DNA from 2 places in the Thermodesulfatator atlanticus DSM 21156 genome. Region 2 is predicted to be linked to the other one. Evidence: riboswitches for the same ligand, from Rfam matches in the RefSeq annotation. Region 2 holds a riboswitch; the other holds the start of a gene.

Region 1 (5,403 bases), on a different contig from region 2:
AAAATTGGTATTAAATAGGCGAGGGGTTTCCCAGAAAAACTATACCAAAGGAGGGCAATATGAAGCTCACTCTTTCAGTGATTAAGGCCGATATTGGCGGCTATGTAGGACATTCCTCTACACACCCTGACGTAGTAGCAAAGGTAAAAGAATACGTCGCAGAGGCTGTTTCCAAAGGAATCTTGATCGATGCTTCTGTTATTACCTGTGGTGATGACATTGCCATAGTAATGACCCATACCAAAGGCAAAGATAACGAAGAGGTCCACAAACTCGCCTGGGATGCCTTTGTTGCAGGGACAGAAGTTGCAAAAAGTCTCAAACTTTATGGAGCAGGCCAGGATCTCCTTGCTGATGCCTTTTCTGGAAACGTAAAAGGCATGGGCCCTGGTGTAGCTGAAATGGAATTTGAAGAAAGGAAAAGCGAACCAATCATCGTATATTTTGCGGATAAAACTTCTCCAAGTGCCTGGAACCTAGCTCTTTATGAAATGTTTGCTGATCCCATGAACACTGCCGGTTTGGTAATCGACCCTTCCATGCATGATGGCTTTACCTTTGAAGTAATGGATGTTTATTCCGGCAAAGCAGTAAAGCTAGAAACCCCGAGAGAGCTTTATGACCTCTTGGTGTTCATCGGAGCTACGAGCCGCTATGTCGTAAGGGCTGTTTACCGCAATAGAGACCAAGAAATCGCTGCGGTGGCTTCAACCCAAAAACTTTCTTTAATGGCTGGGCGTTACGTAGGTAAAGACGATCCCGTATTGATCGTTCGTTGTCAAAGTGGCTTTCCCGCAGTGGGTGAAGCCCTTGAGCCTTTTGCAAGACCTTGGCTAGTAGAAGGTTGGATGCGCGGTTCACACACAGGCCCTCTTATGCCAGTCTCCTTTAAAGAGGCCAAACCCACTCGTTTCGATGGTCCTCCTCGTGTTGTTGCTGCTGGTTATCAGTTGTGTAATGGAAAACTGGTAGGTCCTAATGATCTTTTTGATGATCCTGCCTTTGATGATGCTCGTAATCGCTGCGCAATTCTTGCTAATCAGCTTCGTCGCCAGGGTATTTTTGAACCACACCGTCTTCCGCCTGAAGAAATGGAATACACCACCCTTCCCAAAGTCCTTGAGAAACTTAAGGATCGCTTTGTTGACATTGGTGAGCCTGAAGCCAAGGCTCCTGGAACAGGCACCGGCGAAATCCACGAATAAAGGAAGGGGGCTTGGCCCCCTTTTCTTTTTCCGTCACTCCCAACCCCCTTATCATGCATTGCGAGTGCCTTTGACAATATTATTGGTAGCAAATTTATCCCACAAAGCATCTTCGCGAGGCTTGTACTCCCGCGCGATCCCGGCTACACCATCATCACAAGGCGTGCGATTCGTACGCCGAAGTGATCCCATGAGATTGCTTTGGTCGCTTACGCTCCCTCGCAATGACAGAAAAAGAGGCCCTAGCAATAACCGCTAAAATGTCAGCGCGAGGAGGGCTGTTAAGGCCGACGAAGCGATCTCTCTACCGAGCACAGTGAGGGAGCTAGATTGCCTCGCCTCGATTGCAATGACATGTTCAAGTGCCATCTGTTTTGTGCTTTCGGAGTTCAGGATCCGTTCCCATTTTTCGGAAAGAAAAATAGGAACGGATCCCCACAACGGGGCTTGAGAAAAAGAGCAGGTCCCTGGCCGGTCCCCGCAGCGCTTTTTCATGTTTTGTTGTGGCAATCGCTTATGACCGTTAACAAATCGTATTGACTTAAAATGGTTTTCAGTAAAAATTAAGTTGAACAACAGGGCCCTGGGTGCTCCTATTGGAGATAATCGGGAAGTCCGGTGGAAGTCCGGCGCTGGCCCGCAACCGTAACCGGGGACGAAAGCCGCTACCCACCCTTGGGGACAAGCCACTGGGGCCCACAGCAGGCCCTGGGAAGGCGCGGCAAGTAGGATGATCTGGAAGCCGGGAGACCGGCCCAGGGTTTGAGTTTTGTAGGGCTTCGAGGCTTAAGGCCCTGCAAAGGGGATTTCTTCCCTTTGTGCCTCCTCGAATGCCCTCCCAAAAAATACTTTTAAGGAGGGTTTTATGTCTCAAAAAGTCGTTTGCATTGCAGAATCCATTAACATTATGGGCAAAAGAACAGGCGCTGCTATGAAGGAGCGCAATCCCGTTCCCATCCAGGAAATGGCCAAGGAAGAAACAGAGCTTGGGGCAGATTATCTTGACCTAAACATAGGCCCGGCCAAAAAAGACGGTCCGGACCTTGCTGCCTGGATCGTAAAAGTCGTAGAAGAAGTGGTTGATACTCCTCTTTCCCTTGATACCACTAACCCTGACGCCTTGATTGCCGGGATTAAGGCCTCGAAAAATCCTGCTGGCATGCTGATGAATTCCATCTCAGCCCAACCTGAACGCATGGAAAAGCTCATCCCTTTTGCTGCGGAAGTGGGTTGCGACGTGATCGCTCTTCTCTGGGGGCCAGAGGGTATGCCCCGCGATGCCAATGAGCGGGCAGCTATGGCTGTGGACCTTATCATGGCCATGAATGAAGCAGGTATTCCTAATGAAAAAATCTGGGTGGACCCCATTGGCACACCCATTACCCTGGGAGCTGATCAGATACTTGAAGGGCTCAATTTTCTGGCCATGCTGCCAGATATTGCGCCGGGATGTAAAAGCACGGTTGGCCTTTCAAACGTATCAAACGGGGTGCCCCATCACCTGAGGGGCTATCTTGACCGGGTTTATCTCATGATGCTCATGAAATACAACATTTACTCGGCTATTTTGAACGTATATGACAAAGAGCTCGTTGAAATTGCCAAAGGAAAACACCCTGAGTGGGTAAAACTTGTCCATGACATCATGGACGGAGATGAGCCAGACCCGGCTTCGCTTTCTCCTAAAGAGCTCGAAATTTACAAAACCACTCGTGTGCTCACAGGAAAGACCATCTTTTCTGAATCCTGGCTTGAGCTTTAGGAGGTAAGCATGCCAAAGATTACGTTTCTTCCTGCGGGGGTAACAGTTGAAATCCCTGAAGGTGAAACTGTTATCCGCGCAGCCATGAAGGCGGGTATTCATATTAACGCTTCCTGTGGTGGCGCAGGAGTCTGCGGCAAATGCCGTGTGTTTTTAGAAGGAGGAGAGGTGGAAGGGGAGCCTCTCCCCGAAGGCGGGTATAAGGCCTGCACGTTAATTCCCAAAAGCGATTTGGTAATTCGCGTACCAGTTGAAAGTGAGGTTGACCGAAGAGCCCTTTTGCGCCCGGCAAAGAAAGTGGCAAGTTCCTGGCTTGAAGCTCGCGGGCCTGCCAAAGTGAGCATATCCCCTGTAATGCAAAAGATTCATCTTTCTCTTGAGCCCCCAAGCATTGAAAACAATATGCCTGATCTGGCTCGACTTGAAACAGGAATTCTCAAAGAACTCTCTGCAGAAGAAATAGACATAAACTGGAAGCTCCTAAGAAAGCTGCCTTACGTTCTTCGTGAAAAAAACTTTGATGTCACCGCTTGCGTTTTCAAAAAAAATACGCCACGACTCCTTGATGTTGTGCCAGGTGATACCACCTCGCGTCATTTCGCCATAGCCGTTGACATAGGCACCACCACGATTTGCGCAGAACTGGTTGATTTGAATTCAGGAAACGTTATTGGCTCTACTTCAGATTACAACCCACAAATCAGCTATGGTGAAGACGTAATCAGCCGCATTGAATTTGCCCGTAAAAAAGACGGATTAAAGATACTTCATGAGCGGGTGGTGGAATGCATTGCCAAGCTTTCTCAGGAACTTTGCGGTAAACACGGGGTTAAGCCCGAAGAAATTGCCCATTATTCCTTTGCAGGCAACACAGTTATGAGCCATTTTCTGCTCATGCTTGAGCCACGATTCTTGCGCGAAAGCCCTTATGTGCCGGTAGCTGCCAAATTTCCCGTGGTTCCTGCTAAAGAGCTTGGCCTTCCAGCCGGAGACCAGACCATTACAACCCTTGCTCCGTGCGTGGCAAGCTACGTGGGTGGAGACATTACCGCAGGGGTGGTGGCCACAGGCATGGCCAAGGAGAGCCCTTTAACGCTTTTTATCGATATCGGCACCAATGGCGAAATCGTGGTGGGGAACCAGGACTTTCTAGCCTGCGCAGCGTGTTCTGCTGGGCCTGCCTTTGAGGGCGGGGGGATTAAGCACGGCATGCGCGCAACCACCGGGGCCATAGAGGCCGTGCACATTGATCCAGAGACCCTTGAGCCCATGATCCTTACTATTGGCAATAAAAAGCCAAAAGGGATTTGCGGCTCGGGTATTATTTCGCTTCTGGCAAGCCTTTTTATCGAAGGCATTATTGACCAGTCTGGCAAATACCGTCGCGACCTTGACAACCCGCGCATAAGAGAAGGCCGCGAAGGCTATGAATACGTGCTTGTTTGGGCAGAAGAGTCTGCCACAGGCGAAGACATTGTTTTTACCGAAGCAGATATTGATAATCTCATCCGCGCCAAAGGGGCCATGTTTTCAGGGTACCAAACGCTTCTTGAGTCCGTTGGCCTTGAAATAGGCATGGTTGAGCGGGTTATTCTTGCGGGAAACTTTGGCAGTTTTCTTGATCTTGAGCAGGCTATTATTATCGGGCTTTTGCCGGACCTTCCCAGGGAAAACTTTTATTTTGTGGGCAACAGCTCGCTTCTTGGGGCCCGCATGGCAGCCCTTTCTCAGGAGGCTCTAGCGGAGATGGAACAAGTTGCCCAGATGATGACCCACTTTGAGCTTTCTGCCCATCCTGGTTACATGGACTACTACGTTTCAGCTCTGTTTTTGCCTCATACCAATCTCGACCTTTTCCCAAGCGTCAAAGAACTTTTGCAAAAAGAATAGCTAAACAGGCCAGGGAGAACACCCTGGCCTGTTTTGTAAGTGCGGTGGTGCTTACAACGCTGATACCGACGATCTTTCAAAGTTCTCTTTTGGTTTTTTTAAGAAGGTTGTATAAAGTTTAGGCAAGAATCCGAAATTGTTACCAACTTGGGAAAAATAAAAGGAGCTACATGAAAAATATTAAAACAATTGGAATACTCGGTGGGGGACAACTTGCACGTATGATGGTCCTTGAGACCAAAAGACTTGGTTTTGATTTTTTAGTCCTTGATCCCACCCCAGCATGCCCCGCGGCTCAAGTAGGAGCCAAGCAAATAATCGGAAGCTTTAAAGACCCTGAGAAAATAGCTCTCCTCGCGGAAAAAGTAGATGTGATAACCTTTGATATTGAACACGTAAATACGCAAAAGCTTAATGAACTCGAACAGCAAGGTGTTGTAATAAGGCCGTCTCCCAAGATTCTCGATATCATCCAGGACAAACTCAAACAGAAAATGTTACTCAAAGAAGCCGGGATTCCCATACCCCGATTCTTAAACCAAGAAG
Region 2 (5,403 bases):
CCGAAAGTTTGTGGAATCTTCCTTCCCATTCACAGACCTGGGAAGGGTCTCCGGCGCGGCCGGCATTGGTCTCAACCCCGGCGGTTACCAGGCAAAAGACAAGCAATTCTTCCCCGTCAGGCAATGGGAAGCTTTCCCTGGCTAGGCCGGCCATGGTCATGTTGGCCGCGGTGCCAAGGAGCACGGTCTTTTCCGGCAAAAGCCCGTGGTATTCGCAGATGAAGCGATGGTAGGCCAGGGGGTCGCGGATGGCCAGACACTTTTTATGAGCCTCTGGGTGGCAAGGCTTTGGTTCACAGGCCTGGTGGTTGGCCACAAAGGAGATGTCCGAACGTATGCCGCCGTTTACCCGACAGGTTGAAATTACCTGGTGCGGGCTTTTAAGCGCGGCGTAAATGACTTTTTCTCCTCGATATATCTCAAGCCCGGGATAGGGTGTAGCGATTTTCACGTAGGCCATGTGGTATCTCCAGAATTTTTTGAAAGCTTAATAAAAGGTAAAAAAATAAAAAAAGCCCCCATGGGCCTTTTCTGCCCAGGGGAGCTCTAATTGGCGTTACCAACGGTAAGAAAGCCCTACGTAAATGCTGCGGCCTGGGGTCTTGTAATCGTAAACTTCCTGATAGTCTTTATCAAAGAGGTTATCTATCCGGGCAGAAAGGCTAAGCGACTTATTTACGTTATAGATGCCTGAGAGATAGGCCACAAAGTATTTGCCCATTTCGTGAGAACCGTCTTTGTAGCGTCCTACGTAAAGACCACGGAAGGTAAGCGAGCCTTTCTCTTCGGGCAGATAGAAAGTCGCAGCCAGGCTGGCCTTGTTCCTGGGGCGCCTGTCTAAGTCTTCGTCGTTTGCTTTTTTGGCAGAAAGGCACTGGTAGGCGGCTGAAAGCTTAAGCCACTCAAACAAACGCACTTCAGCCGTGGCTTCTACCCCGTAAGTTTTGGTATAGCCTGTTAAATTTATATATTTCCCGTTCCACCATCCAGGTTGAGGATAAGGGGGATAAAGATCGATCATGTCTTCAAATTTGTTATAAAAGTAAGTAAGGTCCAGGGAAGCCTTCTGGTCAGGAGCGTAAAAGGTAACCCCGGCATCATAACCCCAGGACTTTTCAGGCTTAAGGTCTTTGTTTCCGTAAGAGGGGTCGTAAAGTTGAAAAAGGCCTGGGGTGCGAAAGCCCGTGCCGTAACTTGCGTGAAGCTTGATACTTTCCACAGGGAAAGCTGCTGCCGCCACGCGGTAGGTAACTTTGTCTCCTGCGGTTTCGTGTTTGGTGTAGCGCACACCAAGGGTTAGCACAGCCTTTTTTAAATCTAAAATGGCCTCGGCAAAAGGTGCCCATTCGTATGCTGTTTCGTCAAAAGGCGCTCCCCACGGCGAGTCGATTTCGGCCTTTTCTTTTTGGTAGTCAAAACCTGCGATGAATTTTGCTGGTTCTTTCGGCAAAAATTCGCTCTGCCAGGAAAAGCGGGTAAGCCTTCCCTTATAAAGGCCACCTGCCCCCTGGTCATATTCGCGGCGGGTAGAGCTAAGAGAAAAATCAAGGTGCTGTTTGATTTGAGGGGTTACCTGCCAGTCAAGATTAGTTTTGAAAAAGCCAAGGTTATTCTTTTCTTTTTGGTTCCCACCGTCTAAGTCGTGGGAAGCCTGCGAAAAAAGAAAAGAGGCCCCCCATGCGAGCCTTTCGTTAAAGGCATGGGTTAGCTTGGCAGCCACGTTTCCGTTGTGGTAAGCGTCGGTATCTGGCTCAGAGAGCATTTTGGTCATGCCTTTGCTGTCCTTTTTGCTGAGGCTAAGGGAAAGGCTTGTGTTTTCTCTGGCAAGGTTAAAGGAAGCCCTTTCAAAAAAGGTGCGATATGAGCCGTATTCTCCCGCGAGGAAGGCGCCGGTCTTTTGCGCCCTTTTGGTGATGATGTTTATGGCCCCGGCCATGGCGTTTGAACCGTAGAGCACACTTTGGGGCCCGCGCACGATCTCTATGCGGTCGATCTCGTCCACGGAAAGATGTGGGATAAAGGAAGAAAAATCACCTTTAGCCGTGCCACTTGGATCATAAACCGGAACACCATCGATGAGGATTACACTCTGGCCATTTTCCGCGCCACGCAAAAAGGTGGAAGCAAGGCCCCCAAAGCCGTTTTGCAGGATGTTTAGGCCCGGGGCCTCGCGCAGGGCGTCGGTTAACGTCTCAATGCCCTTTTCTTTCAGTTCTTTTGCGGTAATAACCGTGACACTTGAAGGCACCTTCTCAAGGGCTTCAGGGGTCCTCGTGGCGGTGACCACTACTTCGCCAAGGGGAGTTGCTTCTTCGGCAAGGACTTGCCCGGAAAATAAGACCGAAAACAAAACCCCAAGCAACAAACACCCAAAACCAAACACCCAGAACCAAGTACCTAAAACCCAGGACTTCTTCATAACACTCCCTCCTTCAAATTTTTTTGAAGAAGGGAGCTTCGGGAGGTGTTTCCGAAAAAGGCAGGGGAATAGGCCTTTTCGGAAACGGAGCAGTTAGCCCCGAAGCTCCGCTTCCTTGGCCTTTTCGGGCCGGTCTCCCGGCTTCCGGATCATCCTACTCGCCGCGCCTTCCCAGGGCCTTCGACCCTCTGGCCTCCAGCCCCAGTGGCCTGTCACCCGTCCTGGCGAGTGGTAAAAATGCTACTCGCTACTCGCCATAACGGGTTAGCGGCTTTCGTCCCCGGTTACGGTTGCGGGCCAGCGCCGGATTTTCACCGGACTTCCCGACACCCGAAAAGGAACAAAAATTTCTATTACCAAAATAGCCTACAGCTGTCTACCCTAGAATTTTATGAGCAAAGTTCAGCTTAAGAGATGAGAAAAATGGTAGCGGACTTACACAGTAGCACCTCTGAAAACCAATAACTCCTTTAAGAGAAGCTATAGGACTTCATAGAAATATCCGATTCATACAAAAATAAATACATACAAAAGAGATCTTTGCAAAATTGTTGGGACCAGTGTTGTCAGCACAAGCGCAAGGGATCCGTTCCCATTTTTTGGAACGAAAAATAGGAACGGATCCTTGAATGGGCATTAAGAAAAGATGTTTTGCAAAGGTCTCACAGAAATAAATACTATTCTAAATGGGAGAGGTGCCATGACCGCTAAAAATATTATGAAGTGTCTTAAAAAGTTCGGTTTTTCCAGTCCAAAAGAGTTGAACGAATTTCAATCCCTGGCAGATTTGCTGGATTTTAAAGAAATATGGATGAGCATTTATGAATATGTTCAGGAAGACGTAGAGGCTCAAAAAATACTCCACAAGATTTTGGACAACCCCGAGGCCTATAACGAATTTATAGATAGGTGGACCTCTTTTTTTAGGGATGCCTTGCGTAATCCCTTCAGCAAAGAGTTTTGGGCTCGTTTGCATCATGTAGCTTATCTACATTACCGTAACGGTGTCAGACTCTCTGTCTTCATGGCAGCCCTTTTAAAAATAAGAGATCTTTTTATGGATAAATTAGAAAAAACCGATTTTTTAGCGCTAAAAGCCAATTTGGCGCGTTTTTTTGAATGTTTAGGGGTCATGCTAGCCGAAGAATTTTATTATCTATCTATAAGAGACTTGCAAAAAAGCCTATGGCTTTCCGAACGTCAGGCCCGTTTTCTGGCCACCTTACGGGAGATAAACTTTTTCCTTTCCGCAGAGGATTTAACGGAACGGGATCTTGCCCAAAAATTCTGTCTAGCCATGGTAGAAAACCTTGGCCTCAGTCTAGCATGGATAGGACGTCTTAAAGGAGAAAAACTAATCTTTGTGGGGGGATTTCCTGAAGATCACCCCCGGTTAAAAGAAATTCCTCAATCTTTAAACGCTTTTAGAGGAAATCTTAAACCATATCTTGAGAAATTCTTAAGTAAAGAACCAATAGTCATTAACGAAGTGTCGAAAAATGAAAATTTAGGCTCCCTAAGGGAATTTCTACAAAAACACGGTCTTAACTCTATCGCGGTAGTGCCAATTCATGACGAAAAAGACCTATACGGAGCTCTTTTTCTGTATCACAAGGAAAAAAATTACTTTTTACCTGACGAAATCCAGATTCTTCAAGAGATAAGTAGAGATCTAAGCGTGACCTTTAAACGTCTTAAATATCAGAAAAACTTAGAATATAAACTTTACATAGATGAAATAACTTCACTTCCTAACGCGAGAGGTTTTCTTAGGTCTGTAGAAAAATTTTTCCGGTTCAATGGAAACAAAAATCATAAACTAGCTATAATAGTCACAGACATAGTACACTTTTCTGAAATCAATCAAATTTTGGGGCATATCAAAGGAGATGAAATTCTGAAAGAAATTGCGAGACGTCTAACAGAATTTTTGGGTCGAGAGGGAATAGTAGGTAGGGTGGGAGCTGACGAATTTGCTGTAACCATTAAGTTTTCTTTTCTTGACGAGTTGTCTAAATACCTTGAAAAACTGAGACAAACACTCTCACGACCTTTCGAAATTGAAAAGCAGAATATACGTCTAAACTTTGGGCTAGGAGTATCTATATGGCCGGAACACGGTCGTTCTCCCAGGGAGATTTTAGCAAAGGCTTCTTCAGCCGTAAGATTAGTATCGCGAACTCCGGATGGTGGGCTGATGTTTTACGAAGCAGAGAAGGCCAAAACTTCTCTAGCCAAACTGAATCTTTTATCTAGGATGGAAAAAGCTTTGAAAAATGACGAACTTGAACTCTTCTTTCAACCAAAAATAAACCTGGATTCCAGATCTATAAGCGGATTCGAGGGGCTTTTACGCTGGCGAGATAAGGAAAGGGGCATCGTGCCTCCTGGTGAATTTATACCTGTTCTGGAAGAGAGTCAGCTTATGATAGATGTGGGTTACAAAGTGGTGGAGCAAGCTGCGGATTTTGCACGAAAAATAGAGAAAGAGACTGGAAACCCTTTAAAAATATCCGTAAATCTCAGTGTGAGACAGCTCAAGTCCGGAAATTTTGCCTTAAATTTTTTGGAAATACTTAAACGCTACAGCATCCCTGTTGAAAGAATAGAGTTAGAAATTCTGGAGACCATGTTGTTGGAAGACGAGGCCATGGCGGAGATAAATCGTCTTCGAGAGGCAGGGGCGGCTCTAGTACTTGACGATTTCGGCACTGGCTATTCCTCTTTTCGCCATCTTTTTCAGCTGGGACGCATAGGCATAAAAATAGACCGTACCTTTCTTGAACATGTCCCAGACCAAAGGGACCATGTAGTCATGCTCATGGCTCTGGTTTCGATGGCCCGCGGGATGGATCTTAATGTAGTAGCAGAAGGATTAGAGACCAGGGAACAGCTGGCTTTCATTACTGGTCTTGGGGTAGACGAAGTGCAAGGATTCTATTTTGCACCCCCTATGCCTGCTGAAGAAGCTTTACAGTTTCTAA

The links. Region 2 has a riboswitch for cobalamin ahead of H528_RS0100965 (TonB-dependent receptor plug domain-containing protein). Riboswitches for the same ligand answer to the same signal wherever they lie in the genome.
Region 1: linked by a shared signal. The riboswitch ahead of H528_RS0104950 (dihydropteroate synthase) and the one ahead of H528_RS0100965 (TonB-dependent receptor plug domain-containing protein) in region 2 are both predicted to bind cobalamin.

What each region holds. Positions count from the first base shown of each region.
Region 1 covers NZ_ATXH01000009.1:7,895-13,297, reverse strand. Annotated here, with positions in the region: gene fbp (fructose-1,6-bisphosphate aldolase/phosphatase) at 60-1,205, shown strand; cobalamin riboswitch at 1,774-1,978, shown strand; gene H528_RS0104950 (dihydropteroate synthase) at 2,071-2,967, shown strand; gene H528_RS0104945 (ASKHA domain-containing protein) at 2,977-4,857, shown strand; gene purK (5-(carboxyamino)imidazole ribonucleotide synthase) at 5,028-5,403, shown strand, end outside.
Region 2 covers NZ_ATXH01000002.1:8,909-14,311, reverse strand. Annotated here, with positions in the region: gene H528_RS12075 (adenosylcobinamide amidohydrolase) at 1-460, opposite strand, end outside; gene H528_RS0100965 (TonB-dependent receptor plug domain-containing protein) at 557-2,419, opposite strand; cobalamin riboswitch at 2,530-2,768, opposite strand; gene H528_RS0100960 (putative bifunctional diguanylate cyclase/phosphodiesterase) at 3,120-5,403, shown strand, end outside.